2 regions of the Marisediminitalea sp. genome follow, and region 1 is predicted to be linked to the other one. Evidence: predicted binding sites of a transcription regulator. Region 1 holds the regulator's gene; the other holds the start of a gene.
The links. The regulator sigma-54, encoded in region 1, starts transcription at its own class of promoters, with help from an activator protein. The targets are predictions, from matches to a motif close to GTTGGCACGNNNNTNGNNT.

Region 1 (7,481 bases):
TCTACGGCGCGGCCAGTGGGGTTATTTGGATTACAAATATAGACGGCGGTGGTGTCGTCTGTGACGGCTGCTTCAATAGCATCTAAATCGAAGTCCATGTTGGCGTCGAGAGGCACATAGGTAACATCGGCACCCATAAACTCTGCACCGCGCGGCACACCCTCGTAGGTAGCCATGGACGTAACCAGCTTATTGCCGTTTTTCGTGATCCAGTCGGCATAACCAAACAGGATGGGAGACGACCCGTTGGTAACAATAATCTGGTCTTCGGATACGCCTTCCTGTGCCGCGATCTTTTTCACCAGCACATTTACCGTTGCGTCTGAGTAACGGCACAGGTTCAGCAGTTCACCTTGCATGGCTTCTACTGCTTTCTTTGATGGACCAAAAGCATTTTCGTTAGAAGACAGACGGATTAAACCGTCGTTCAGGTTTGGTGTGGCCGAAGGAAAGTGTTCGGTTTGCATACCGGCTGCACTTAGCTCTTTCACACCAGAATCCACGCACGCTGACAAGGCAGCGGCACCCGCTCCAATTCCGACAGTTTTTAGCCATTTGCGGCGTGAGGAATCAACAGGAGGTAAGTTTTGCATTTCACGTTTCATAAGGCTGCTCTGTTCAGGGTTATAAAGTATACGGAATATCCAGATTAAATATTAATCACGGTCAATGCAATACCCCTATATAAATCAATCAGATGATATTAGGAGTAGGAGACGCTGAGCGAGATGAATGGGAGAAAAAAAACGACAGGTTACTATAGGGAAGTCTGCATCAACGCATCAGTTTGTTAAAAGCTGATGCACTTTTTGATTACTTTTTTTGCTTGACCAATAAGAGACCGGGGCTGGTTTGCCGTACAGGAACCCCTGAAATATACGTACCCCCATTTGTTGCAACAAGTGTGCTTGTGCTGGTGTCTCAACGCCTTCAGCAATAGTTTCCATCGCCAGGCTTTTGGCCAGTTCTAAAGTGATATTGACTATTTTCCTGTGACGCTCTGATTGTTCAATTTGGTTCACAAATTCACGGTCTATTTTTAGTACAGATGCTGACATATCAATAAGCTGTGACAGTGACGCATGACCAGTGCCAAAGTCATCAATAATGATCACTGCTCCCACGTTTGCCAGTAAGTTTAATCGCCGTTTTGTCTCCAGATGGCTGGATAATACCGACGTCTCTGTCAGCTCCAGCTTCAAACTATCTCGCAAGCTGGGGTTTTCTGTAAAATAGCGAAGCACCTTTTCGAAAAAAACATCATCGAGTAATTCCGGGCCGGATAGATTTATTGCTATGGGAACATTCGCAAGGCCGGTTGGCCAATCTGATAACAGGGCCAGCACCTTTTCCAGTAGTTTCCGGCTAAACAACACATGCCATTGGTATTTTTCAACAATGGGAATGAAGTCTGATGGCGGTAATACTTGTGAACTGTCAGGATCAGTAAGCCTGGCCAGAACCTCGTAGCCTACAATGGCCTGATTCAGATTGACCTGTGGTTGAAGATAAAGAATGAGGTGATTGTTGTCTATTAAGAACTTTACCCTGTCTTTATGTTGTGAATGTAGCCGAATTTGCGTGACACTGTTGGGGTCGAATACCACATAAGGCCTTTGATAATTCGCCTGACTCAATGCAATTGTACACGCTTCCAAAACGTTGCCGGGTTTCGCTTTGTTATGACATGGATAAATGCCTGCATGCCAGTGCAGGGATACCTGAGTTGACAGGCTGCGATGTACAAGGTGTGTTGGTAAGAAGGACTTTATCCACTCCGTGATCACCGGGGTGGTATCTGCCGGAACCGTAATACTGACAAAAAACTTGGCTCCGGGAAAACGGTATAACCCTGCATCTCCCGGAAGTTGGCTTTTTAATAGTAGCGCTATTTGGCTCAATAACTGATCGCCGTTGTTATAACTGTACTGGGTATTAATATCCCGAAGATTGCTGAGTTTCAGCAGTACCCAGTAGCGGCCGGTAAGTGTGTCGTTTGTTTCGGCAAGCTTCCAGTAATGATGATTTTTCAGGCCTGTCAGTTTGTCAAAATAATGTTTTGTAAACTGTTGTTTTTTGAAATCTTCGAACCGCTTCACTTTCGCAGCATTCTTTGAAATGTCAAAACAGTGAATCAATTGTTTCTTATGGTGCTCCAGGCTGGCTGGTTGGATCTCAAACACGCAATCAGGATGCTTAAAAATAGTTGCCTGTTGTTTTACTCCTGGCATTAATGGTGTCTTTAAATCAAACAATTGATATAAATTAGTACAACCGCTGGAATACGTTTTTATCAAGCGGCGTGCACTTCGGTTTGCCTGAAGGATATTGCCCTGAGCATCACAAAAGAAGGAGGGCAGACCACCATTGTTAAAAATTTCCTGATACCGGTTAACTAATTTTTCCAGTTTTAAGCTCTGTTTTTGATTGTATTTCGCCTGTTGCTCCAGAGACGACATCACGCGAATAACGGCAACAGGCAAACAAAAATTAAAGAACAAGAAGATGAGCGCGCTCAGATAAGTGTGCGTGTCTGGTAAGGTGATATCAACACCAAACAAAGGCGCGATGGGTTCATTTCTAAGCAGAATGATAAAAGGAATGATGTTGACAAGCATCCCTATCAGCGCTGCCTTATTACCGTAAAACAGGCGCAAAATTATGGGCAGCGTGAAGAAAAACAACAGACCGTACCGCGAGGACGCCAGGTCCACGGTAAAAAACAGAATGCAAAGCCCGGCTGCAATAATAATGAAGGTTAAACTGGCTGATGCAAATTGAATCTGATGTTTGCTTAGGGCAAGCGTGCTCCACAGCATCAAGGTGAAACCGCAGGTCAGGCAGATTACATAGTAGAGTTGTTGTTGGTACGCCATGTATGAGGAGTGCGCAACAATAGTAGACGTTAATACTACGCCGATAAGCAGAATAATTCGCAATACGCTCAGCTTCCAAACATCAGCATCGGTTGTCAGAAGATGCTGATCGTCGATAAGCAGGTACTGCTTTAAAAACGTGAGTATACGACTAGCCACAACGTATAATTTATTGGATTTTATAAATATTTTATTAGACGACGTTAACCCAGATACAGAGACTTGTCGAGTTGTATGAAGTAAAAAATTACATGTTTGGAATAAAAAATTCTTGTTAAAACAAAGAAGTGGACTGAATGGTCAAGGTATTGTCTGGTTAAAAAGGGCGGTTATTCGTCTTCGTTAAAACGTCCAACGATAAGCGTTTCAACGGCTTCCATGGCTTCCCTGGCCTGATCACCTTCGCAAATAATATCGACCTGTTCGCCCTGATGACTCTCTAACATCATCAATCCCAGTACGCTGTTGGCGTTGCATTCGTTGTCGCCTTTTTTGACGGTAATGGTGGCGTTGAACTGGTTAGCCAACTGCACTAATTGCGTAGCTGCGCGTGCGTGCAGCCCCAGTTTGTTTACAATAGTCAGTGTTTTTTCGATACGCATTATCGATTGAGCTCCCGATGGCGGATTTGTACGTCCGGGTGTTTATCGCTAAAGAGTTTTGCCAGTGATTGTGCCACAAATACCGAGCGGTGTTGTCCGCCAGTACAGCCAATGGCAATGGTGACATAACTGCGGTTGTTGCGTTCCAGGTGCGGTAACCAGGTGGTCAGCAGATTCTGAATTTGCCAGATAAACTTGGTAACAATCGGCTGAGACCCCAGGAAGGCTTCTACCGGTGAATCGAGTCCGGTTAAGTGTTTTAAGTCGGGCTCCCAATGCGGGTTGGGTAAGAATCGGGCATCAAACACGTAATCCGCGTCTTTGGGGATACCGTGTTTAAAGCCAAAGGATTCGAATACCATAACCAGGCGCGAGCTTTTCTTACCCAGAATACGCTCGCGGATGAGTTCTGCAAGCTGGTGGATAGACAGGTTATCGGTGTCGATGTATAAATCTGCGCGCTCGGTAACAGGCGCTAACAGCTCGCGTTCTGCCTGAATCGCTTCAGCCAGTGACTTGTTGAGTTTGGCTAACGGGTGTAGGCGGCGGGTTTCGCTGAATCGTTTAACTAATATATCGTCGCTGGCGTCGATATACACGATGGTCATAGCCCAGGACGACGGCAGATAATCCAGGATTTCGACCAACTCGTCAGGATCTTTAGGCAGGTTACGCACGTCTATACTTACCGCAACCTGATCGTACTCGTCGACCACGGTATGGGTGAGCGTCGGAAGCAGGTTAACCGGAATATTGTCGACGCAGTAATAGCCCAGATCTTCCAGTGCGCGCAATGCGACGGATTTACCTGAGCCAGATCGCCCGCTGATGATGATGAGTTTCATGTGTAGCCTGGTTCCTTGTTAGCCAGTGTATCAACCATCACACAGAGCTGCGATTACCTCTTCTTTGGTCTCGGCGCCGCGGATAGCTTTAATAATCTCTTTTTGACTGAGTTTACCTGCGATTGTTGCCAAAGTCTGCAAGTGGCCTTCCGTTTGATTTTCAGGTACCAGAATGGCAAAGAAAATATCGACCGGTTTGTCGTCAATGGCGTCGAAGTTGATAGCTGGGGTAGTCGTAACCACAACCGCCGTGACTTTGGTTAATTCAGGTAAGCGACCGTGGGGCAGGGCTATACCGTTGCCAATACCCGTACTGCCCACCTTCTCCCGGCCAAGCAGCGCGCTCAGCACGGCTTCTTTTTCGACTTCGGGATTTGTCTGAGCAGCAATGTCGCTGATGATTTCAAGAATTCGCTTCTTGCTATTGCACTGAACCGCACACTCGGTGCGGTCCAGGCTCACTAACGCTTGTATATTCATAAGGTTGGTGACTTAATGTTTTTTGAGTTTTTCCTTATGCTTGATAACCTGGCGATCCAGTTTGTCTACCATGCTATCAATTGCTGCATACATATCGGAGTCTTCAGACGAAGCAAACACTTCTGCACCACTGAGGTGAACGGTGGCTTCAGCTTTTTGATTCAATTTTTCTACGTTAAGGATCACATGTACATTGGATATGTGATCAAAGTGTCGCTCCAGCTTACTGAATTTAGTATCAACATAATTACGCAAAGAATCGGTTATCTCGACGTGATGACCAGTCAGATTAATTTGCATAGTTCGTCTTCCTTATATTTCGGCCTAAATTAGGCTCTTGCGTTGGTTAGACGGTGGAATCGAAAGTGATTCCCGGTATTTTGCTATTGTCCGCCGGGCAACTTTAATGCCTTGATCAGCCAACAATTGAGCAATCTTGCTATCGCTGAGCGGTTTACTGGGTTTTTCTGCGGCAACCAGTTTCTTAATTAATGCACGGATTGCAGTCGACGAACACTCGCCGCCTGACTCAGTGGCAACGTGGCTCGAGAAAAAGTACTTCAACTCAAAAATACCACGCGGTGTGTGCATGTATTTTTGAGTCGTAACACGCGAGATGGTCGACTCGTGCATGTCTACCATTTCCGCAACGTCATTCAGTACCATGGGCTTCATCATTTCCGGCCCGTGCTCAAAAAAGCCAAGTTGCTGTTGCACAATACAATTAGCAACTTTCATCAGCGTTTCGTTACGCGACTCCAGGCTCTTAATGAACCATTTTGCTTCTTGCATGTGCGAGCGTATAAATTGTGAATCTGAACTGTTTCTCGCCTGGCGACTCATGGCCGCATACTGCTGATTTACACTCAGCTTCGGTAAACTGTCCGGGTTGAGTTCAACTACCCAACGGCCATTGCGTTTGGTTACCGACACATCCGGGATCACGTATTCAGGCTCTTTGGTAATCAAGGCACTGCCGGGACGCGGGTTCAGTGTTTGTAACAAGCGCATGGCTTCGCGCAAATCGTCTTCTTTCAGACGCGATTTACGCATAAGGGTTCGATAATCTTTGCTGCCAAGCAGGTCGGCGTATTCTTCGATTAGCAGTTTGGCTTCGTTCAGCCAGGGGGTGTCATCTGCGAATTGTTTTAGCTGGACCAGCAAACATTCCTGAGGCGTGCGCGAGCCTGACCCAATCGGGTCGAACATTTGAATGCGTTTAAGGACACATTCCACCTCGTCCAATTCAACCAGTTCTTCCATCTCATCTTCAGTATTAACGCTCTGAAGGATATCGTCCAGGCTAACTGTTAAATAACCTGATTCGTCGATTGAGTCGATGATGGCGATGGCAATAGCGCGATCCACGTCACTAAAGGGTGTTAAGCGCATTTGCCACAGCAAATGGTCTTGAATGTTGTCGGTGGTTTCACCCTGGAAAATTTGTTCGTCGTCGTTGGACGCGGGGCCAGGAGCGGGCGCAGAGCCTGCTGAATAGTACTCATCCCAGGTGCTGTCGATGGGTAATTCGTCGGGCAGCTCGTTTTTTTCTAATGCTTCGTTGGTATCCAGGCTTTCGCTACTTGCACTGGGCTGCACGTCGTTGTCGGCATCCAGATTGCTCTTTTCGATAGTGTCGTTGTCGCTGCCTTCATCAACTTCCAGCAACGGGTTGGCGTCCAGCGCTTCCTGAATTTCCTGTTGTAAGTCCAACGTAGAAAGTTGCAGCAGTTTAATCGCCTGCTGCAACTGCGGCGTCATGGTAAGTTGTTGACTAAATTTGAGTTGTAAAGATGGTTTCATCTACTTCTTTTCTTAACGCCCTGTTATTGGATGGGGTAACGCATCAAGCTTTTTCATGTTTACCTTAACTATAGCCTGAATTGCTCACCCAGGTATACATCCTTCACTTTTTGATTACTCAAAACCTGTTCAGCGGTGCCTTGTGCAATAAGTTCACCCTGACTCACTATGTACGCTTTTTCACATACATCAAGGGTTTCGCGCACGTTGTGATCGGTAATCAAAATACCGATGTCTCGGTCGCGTAAATGCTGAATGATCTTCTTTATATCATTAACCGAAATTGGGTCAACACCTGCAAAGGGTTCATCCAGTAAAATAAACTTCGGGTTAGCGGCCAGAGCCCGGGCAATCTCTACACGGCGGCGTTCTCCACCCGACAAACTCATCCCTGTACTATTACGTATATGGTTAATATTGAATTCATCAAGCAGGGCATCGGCTTCATTTTGCCGTTGCTCTGCATTTAAATCTTTACGGGTTTGCAAAATGGCCATGATGTTGTCGAACACGCTGAGCTTGCGGAAGATCGACGCTTCCTGCGGTAAATAGCCAATACCGTGGCGGGCCCGTTCGTGCATTGGATGGCGTGTAAGGTCCATATCGCCGATGCGAATATCGCCTTTATCCAGCGGTACCAAACCCACAATCATGTAAAAGGTCGTGGTTTTACCTGCACCGTTGGGGCCAAGTAAACCCACAATCTGGCCAGTAGAGACTTCTACACTTACATCCCTTACAACCTGACGGGATTTATAGGACTTAGCTAGGTGTTTAGCAGTAAGGGTAGCCATTAGCGCGGCTCTTCCTGGTCGTCGTTGTCAGGCGTTGGCTTCTTGGGCTTTTTGTCTTGCTTAATGGCGTCAATGGTTTCG
Region 2 (7,481 bases), on a different contig from region 1:
TTAACACATGACCAGCCTGAAAGCCTTATCTGTGCGTGTCCTACTATTATAAAACGGGATCACCGATTTTGCTCAAACGCCCGATGACCACACCACACAAGCTACTATGTTCCTAATAGTAATAGAAAAAGGCCGGTTGCGATAGCAACCGGCCTTTGCATATATAACTAAATCGAATAATTCGCGGCGAACATCACAAAAACTGAGATGTACCCGACGTAATGACTACTTGCTGCGAGACGCGCGCTTACGGTCGTTTTCAGTAAGTAACTTCTTACGAATACGAATGCTCTCTGGGGTCACTTCTACCAGTTCGTCGTCATCGATGAACTCAAGTGCTTGCTCAAGTGACATCTTGATAGGTGGCACCAGGGTTTGCGCTTCGTCAGTACCAGACGCACGAACGTTAGTTAACTGTTTACCTTTCAGTGCGTTAACCGTCAGGTCGTTATCACGGCTGTGGATACCAATAACCATACCTTCGTAAACTTCAACACCGTGACCAATGAACAAACGTCCACGCTCCTGCAGGTTGAACAGGGCGTTAGTCAGTGCTTTACCCGGCGCGTTGGCAATAAGTACACCATTCTTACGCTTACCAATTGTACCGCCTTTGTGCGGACCATAATGGTCGAATGAGTGATATAGCAAACCTGAACCTGAAGTCAGCGTCATAAATTCGGTCTGGAAACCGATTAAGCCGCGGCTTGGGATCATAAAGTCCATACGAATACGGCCTTTACCATCCGGAGACATATCGGTCATTTCAGCTTTACGCAGACCCAGTTGCTCCATAATTGAACCCTGGTGCTGTTCTTCACAGTCAATTGTCAGGGTTTCAAACGGTTCCATTAACTGGCCGTCTTCTTCCTTCAGGATTACTTCCGGGCGTGATACGGCAATTTCATAGCCTTCACGACGCATGTTTTCAATCAGGATACCCAGGTGTAGTTCACCACGACCTGATACGCGGAATTTATCCGGGTCACTGGTTTCTTCAACGCGCAGTGCAACGTTGTGAACCAGTTCGTCCTGTAAACGCTCAAGGATGTTACGTGAAGTCACGTATTTACCTTCTTTGCCGGCAAACGGTGAGGTGTTTACCTGGAAGGTCATCGTTACCGTTGGTTCATCAACGCTCAGTGGCGGCAATGCTTCAACGGTATTCACGTCACAGATAGTGTCAGAGATTTTCAGTTCACCTAAACCGGTAATCGCGATAATGTCGCCCGCCGTTGCCATTTCGACTTCGTGACGTGCCAGACCCAGGTAACCATATACCAGACCTACTTTACCGTTACGGGTTTTGCCGTCAGCGGTAACAACAGTCACTTGCTGGTTTGGCTTTACACTTCCGCGCTTAACACGACCAACACCGATAACACCAACGTATGAGTTGTAGTCCAGCTGCGAGATTTGCATCTGGAAAGCACCATCGATATCCGCATCCGGTGGAGAAACCTGATCAACGATAGTCTGGAACAACGCGGTCATATCTTCAGCTGGCTCGTCAGCATCCAATGACGCCCAGCCATTCAATGCAGACGCGTAAACAACCTGGAAGTCTAACTGGTCGTCGGTCGCCCCCAGGTTATCGAACAGGTCAAATACCTGATCCATTACCCAGTCAGGACGTGCCCCAGGCTTGTCGATTTTGTTGATAACAACAATCGGCTTCAAACCCTGAGCAAAGGCTTTTTGCGTTACGAAACGCGTCTGTGGCATTGGACCTTCCTGCGCATCAACAAGCAGCAGTACAGAATCAGCCATCGACATTACACGTTCTACTTCCCCGCCGAAATCGGCGTGTCCTGGGGTGTCAACGATATTGATGCGGTAGTCGTTCCAGTTAATGGCCGTGTTTTTGGCCAGGATGGTAATACCACGCTCTTTCTCGATATCGTTAGAGTCCATGACGCGTTCTTGCGCTTCGCCTCGGGTTTCGAGGGTGCCCGACTGCTGTAGCAGTTTGTCTACCAGGGTAGTCTTACCGTGGTCAACGTGCGCGATAATCGCGATATTTCTTAGCTTATTGATGTCAGTTACATTCATTGAAAATCAACCTGCAGGGTGTGCAGCCCGCCAAACATATGGCCTTGCAGCACACACCGGCTATTACACACTGTAAATAATAAAAATGAGCGCGGATTGTACAGAAAAACCGTGTGCTTTGCGCATGTTTTTTTCAGTTTCAAATAAAATTCATCTATTGCTAATTCTCACGCCGGGTGAAAGAATGAGGAGCGTGGTCACATTGATGTGTATGCCGGCCACCAATTGCACCAAAATAAACCATAAAATCACCATAATGGTGCAAAACAATGTTTAAGATCGTGACGACAGATCGAATTTACGCGGTGTCCAGCCTTGCTCAAGCAAATGGCATGATTATCGCTTAGGGATTTCTCACCTGCGAACCCAGTATTGGTTCACACATTTAAAATAACCTGGAGGACACGATGTCAATTGAATCGGCATTAGAATTAATCAAATCTAGCGAAGCAAAATTTGTAGACCTTCGCTTCACTGACACTAAAGGTAAAGAACAGCACGTTTCTATTCCTGCGGGCCTGATCGACGAAGACTTCTTTGAAGAAGGCAAAATGTTTGACGGTTCTTCAATCGCCGGTTGGAAAGGCATCAACGAATCAGACATGATTCTAATGCCAGATGCGGAAAGCGCCGTGGTTGACCCATTCGCAGAAGAAACTCAGGTTATCATCCGCTGTGACATCGTTGAGCCTTCTACTATGGAAGGTTATGACCGTGACCCGCGTTCAATCGCTCGCCGCGCAGAAGAGTACCTGAAGTCTACTGGTATCGGTGACACTGTATTATTTGGCCCAGAGCCAGAATTCTTCCTGTTTGACGATATCAAGTACCACACTGATATGTCAGGCTCTATGTTCAAAATCGACTCTTCAGAAGCCGCATGGAACTCAGGTTCTGAGTTCGCAGACGGCAACATGGGTCACCGTCCAGGCGTTAAAGGCGGTTACTTCCCGGTTCCACCAGTAGATTCAGCACACGACATCCGTGCCGCTATGTGTCTGGTAATGGAAGAAATGGGTCTGGTTGTTGAAGCGCACCACCACGAAGTGGCAACTGCGGGTCAGAACGAAATCGCTTGTCAGTTCAACACTATGGTTAAGAAAGCTGACGAAATCCAAATCTATAAGTATGTAATCCACAACGTTGCGCATTCTTACGGTTTGTCTGCTACTTTCATGCCTAAGCCTCTGGTAGGTGACAACGGTTCTGGTATGCACTGTCACCAATCAATCGCCAAAGATGGCAAGAACATCTTCGCAGGTGACAAGTACGCTGGTCTGTCTGAAGAAGCACTGTTCTACATTGGTGGTATCATTAAGCACGCGCGTGCAATCAATGCTTTCACTAACGCTTCTACTAACTCTTACAAGCGTTTGGTTCCTGGCTTCGAAGCACCGGTAATGCTGGCATACTCTGCACGTAACCGCTCAGCTTCAATCCGTATTCCTTACGTAACCAGCGACAAAGCACGTCGTATCGAAGTACGTTTCCCTGACCCAACTGCAAACCCATACCTGGGCTTCACTGCCATGCTGATGGCGGGTCTTGACGGTATTAAGAACAAGATCCACCCTGGTGATGCAGCGGATAAAGACTTGTACGACCTGCCAGCTGAAGAAGCAGCAGAAATCCCAACTGTTGCAAGCTCACTGGAGCAAGCACTGGAAGCACTGGACAACGACCGTGAGTTCCTGACTGCAGGTGGCGTAATGTCTGACGATATGATCGATGCCTACATCGAGCTGAAGTCTGAAGAAGTCACTAAACTGAACATGTCTACTCACCCAGTTGAGTTCGACATGTACTACAGTGTGTAAGCACCGTATCAGATAAAATACCAAAGCCCGCAACTGCGGGCTTTTTTTTTATGTGAATTCACCTACAATCAACTGCATGCGTATTTTACTAATACTATTGAGTGCGGTTATTGCAAGCGGCGTCAGCCACTTAGCCACCGCCCAGCAGATCTACAAAGTTGTCAATAAAGACGGCTCGGTGACCTATACCGATACGCCACAACCGGATAGTCAGCCCGTTACCCTCGGCCCTGATAACCGTATGGTCAGCCCTCCGGCTCCCGTCGCCACACCGACAGCCAGGACAAACCCGTCTGCTAAGCGCCAGCGCCAGCGCCAGCCTTCAGAAATAACCATATTACAACCCGAAGACCAGGCTACCGTGCGCAACAATGCGGGTAACCTTCAAATTGCAGCGCGCGTCACCAACACGCAACAAGGCGACAAGTACCAGCTTTTCTTAAATGACGAGCTGCAAAGCGAACAAGCCACGCCTTTGTTTACCCTGAATAATCTGCCCCGTGGCGCACACTCATTTTATATTGTCCATAAGGACAATACGGGCAAGACTCTTGCATCTACCACTCCACGAACGTTTTACCTGCATCAGGCATCACGTCTTATTAACAATAATTAACAGCAAACCCGCGTATTACGCGCACCAATGAGGTTCAAGCGAGCTTTTAATTGGGAATATCTTGCACGGGTTTAGTTTGCCTGAAATAATGAAGCACCATAATGGTGCAAGTGGAGAAAGCTGGCATGCAAGCCACGCCGTTTGATACCAACAATTTGCTGGATAGCGTAACCACCGTACTTGTGGTTATCGACAATTCCCTGCGTATTGTTTACGCCAACCACGCCGGTCAGGCACTTTTTGCTACCGGTACAAAACAGCTATACGGTCACAGTATTGCCGACTTCTTTGTGCCCAACACCATCAATAAGGCACGCCTACGCGCCGCGTTTCGCAGTGGTCAGGACTTTACCGAGAACGAAGTTAAACTGTACTTTCGGGACAACCGCGTCGTTTCAGCCGACTTAACAGTAACGAATCTGAACACAGACGATGGCCCCCGGCTGTTGTTCGAAGTTAAAAAGATCGATCAGCAAAAACGCATTTCACGGGAAAATCAGCAGCACGCCCAGCATTTTGCAGCGCGTGAGTTGATTCGCGGACTCGCCCATGAAATCAAAAATCCACTCGGCGGTATTCGGGGCGCTGCGCAGTTGCTGGAAAAAGCGCTGTCATCACCCGATGAAAAAGAATTCACCCAGCTTATCATTGAGCAGTCTGACCGTTTACGCAACCTGGTAGACAGACTCCTGGGCCCGAATTCCCTACCGCGCTTGGAGTGGTGTAACTTGCACCGTCCACTGGAAAAGATCCGTAGTCTGATGAAAGCAGACACATCACAGGCCATCGCGATCTCCCGTGATTACGACCCCAGTATCCCTGATGTCAAAGTCGACCCTGACATGCTGCAACAAGCCGTACTCAATATTGTTCGCAACGCAGTGCAGGCGCTTCGGGATTCGAAGACACCTAATCCGCATATCAGGCTGGTGACGCGTATTGAACGTCAGCTAACTATTCATGGCCAACGCCATTCGCTGGCTGCGCAAATCAAAATTATCGACAATGGACCCGGTATTCCTGCCGACATCCGCGACACCCTGTTTTACCCACTTGTGACCAGTAAAGACACTGGTTCAGGGTTGGGTTTGTCCATTGCACAAACGCTGGTTAATCACCACGACGGAAAAATCGAAGTCGACAGCCGTCCTGGTCACACCGAATTTATTATATCTTTACCGATCGACAGGAAGGAGTCGTAATCATGAATACTGAATCTGTATGGATTGTTGATGACGATAGCTCTATTCGATGGGTGTTACAAAAAGCATTACAAGTAGCCAACATCGACTGCTGCTGTTTCGAGAACCCCCAAGATCTATTGTTACAACTGGAATCCGGCCAGTATCCTGAAGTCGTCGTATCTGACATTCGCATGCCACAAATGGACGGCATGACGTTGCTCAATGAAGTCCACCAGATTGCCCCCATGATCCCCGTAATTATTATGACGGCGCATTCTGACTTAGACAGTGCAGTTAACGCGTATCAAAGCGGGGCATTCGAATATTTGCCGAAGCCGTTTGATATAGACGAAGCAGTCACACTGGTAGAACGCGCGTTAATTCACGCGCGGGAGCAATCGCGAACCACCCAGGTACCTCAGGCCGAATCAGCCACCGAAATTATTGGCGAAGCCCCTGCCATGCAGGAAGTGTTTCGCGCCATCGGACGTTTGTCACGTTCTTCGATCAGTGTGCTGATCAACGGCCAATCCGGTACGGGTAAAGAACTGGTGGCCCATGCGCTGCATCGCCATAGTCCCAGAGCAGCTAACCCATTTATAGCCTTGAACATGGCGGCGATCCCTGCCGATCTGGTTGAATCCGAGCTATTCGGCCACGAAAAAGGTGCGTTTACCGGTGCCCAGGCTGCACGTCAGGGGCGCTTCGAACAAGCTAACGGCGGCACCCTGTTCCTCGACGAAATCGGTGATATGCCATTAGATGTGCAAACCCGGTTATTACGGGTACTTGCCGATGGTCAGTTCTATCGGGTTGGCGGACACCAGTCTGTTACGGTCGACGTGCGAATCATCGCGGCGACGCACCAAAATCTGGAAAAGCGCGTTGCCGACGGCAAATTCCGTGAAGATTTATTTCACCGTCTGAACGTTATTCGCATTCATATTCCGTCACTCAATGAACGTCGTGAAGATATTCCGTTACTGGCCAGACACTTCCTTCGCCGCGCTTCCAAAGAGCTCGATGTGGAATGCAAAATTCTGAGTAAAGAAACAGAAAAGGTCATGACACAACTCCCCTGGCCCGGCAACGTACGTCAGCTGGAAAACGTGTGTCGCTGGTTAACGGTCATGGCAACTGGTCAGGAAGTTCTGCCTGCAGACCTGCCCCCAGAAATTCACAGCGGCGGTGTTACCGAGAAAAGCAGTGGTCAAAGTGGGGACTGGACTGAGCTACTGGCTACCTTTGTGGATCGTCAGCTCAAAGAAGGTCAGCACAATATCCTCAATGACGCCATGTTGACCTTTGAGAAGATCATGTTGGAGCGCGCATTACACCACACCCATGGTCACAAACAAGAAGCGGCGAAACGCCTGGGTTGGGGGCGCAACACCCTCACTCGCAAGTTAAAAGAACTGGGTGTCGACGCGTAACACACCAAAGCCAAACGAAAAAGAGGAAGCCAGGCTTCCTCTTTTTCGTTTCCACAGAATAAACTTACAAGTCTAGCGGGTCAGTACCTTGGCCATCGCCCTGTTAAAATACTGGAGCCAGGTTTGGCTAAATTTGCCATCGGCCTGTCGGTTGAGTTCAATCACCGCTTTTTTCTTGGATATCGCTTGTTTATCAGCACGGGCACGGGAGTGCGTCATCGCATCAAAGGTATCCAGAATCGCCAGTAGTTTTGCGCCATCACAGATATCATCTTCTTTTAACCCCAGCGGATAGCCAGAGCCATCGACCCGCTCATGGTGCTGCATGACAATTTTGCGAGCCATGTCCCACTGGTCCAAATGCTCCAGCAAGCGCGAG

Region 2: glnA (glutamate--ammonia ligase) is a predicted target of sigma-54. The motif match lies at 2,379-2,397, and genes of this name have one in related genera.

The regions. Positions count from the first base shown of each region.
Region 1 covers NZ_CFIDRX010000069.1:5,321-12,801, forward strand. Annotated here, with positions in the region: gene AC4MRN_RS10595 (pyridoxal phosphate-dependent aminotransferase) at 1-491, opposite strand, end outside; gene AC4MRN_RS10600 (EAL domain-containing protein) at 783-3,035, opposite strand; gene AC4MRN_RS10605 (HPr family phosphocarrier protein) at 3,206-3,478, opposite strand; gene rapZ (RNase adapter RapZ) at 3,478-4,323, opposite strand; gene ptsN (PTS IIA-like nitrogen regulatory protein PtsN) at 4,354-4,803, opposite strand; gene hpf (ribosome hibernation promoting factor) at 4,816-5,103, opposite strand; gene AC4MRN_RS10625 (RNA polymerase factor sigma-54) at 5,128-6,606, opposite strand; gene lptB (LPS export ABC transporter ATP-binding protein) at 6,675-7,400, opposite strand; gene lptA (lipopolysaccharide transport periplasmic protein LptA) at 7,400-7,481, opposite strand, start outside.
Region 2 covers NZ_CFIDRX010000007.1:23,399-30,879, reverse strand. Annotated here, with positions in the region: gene typA (translational GTPase TypA) at 226-2,052, opposite strand; gene glnA (glutamate--ammonia ligase) at 2,460-3,869, shown strand; gene AC4MRN_RS02105 (DUF4124 domain-containing protein) at 3,946-4,485, shown strand; gene glnL (nitrogen regulation protein NR(II)) at 4,611-5,687, shown strand; gene glnG (nitrogen regulation protein NR(I)) at 5,690-7,102, shown strand; gene AC4MRN_RS02090 (HD domain-containing phosphohydrolase) at 7,175-7,481, opposite strand, start outside.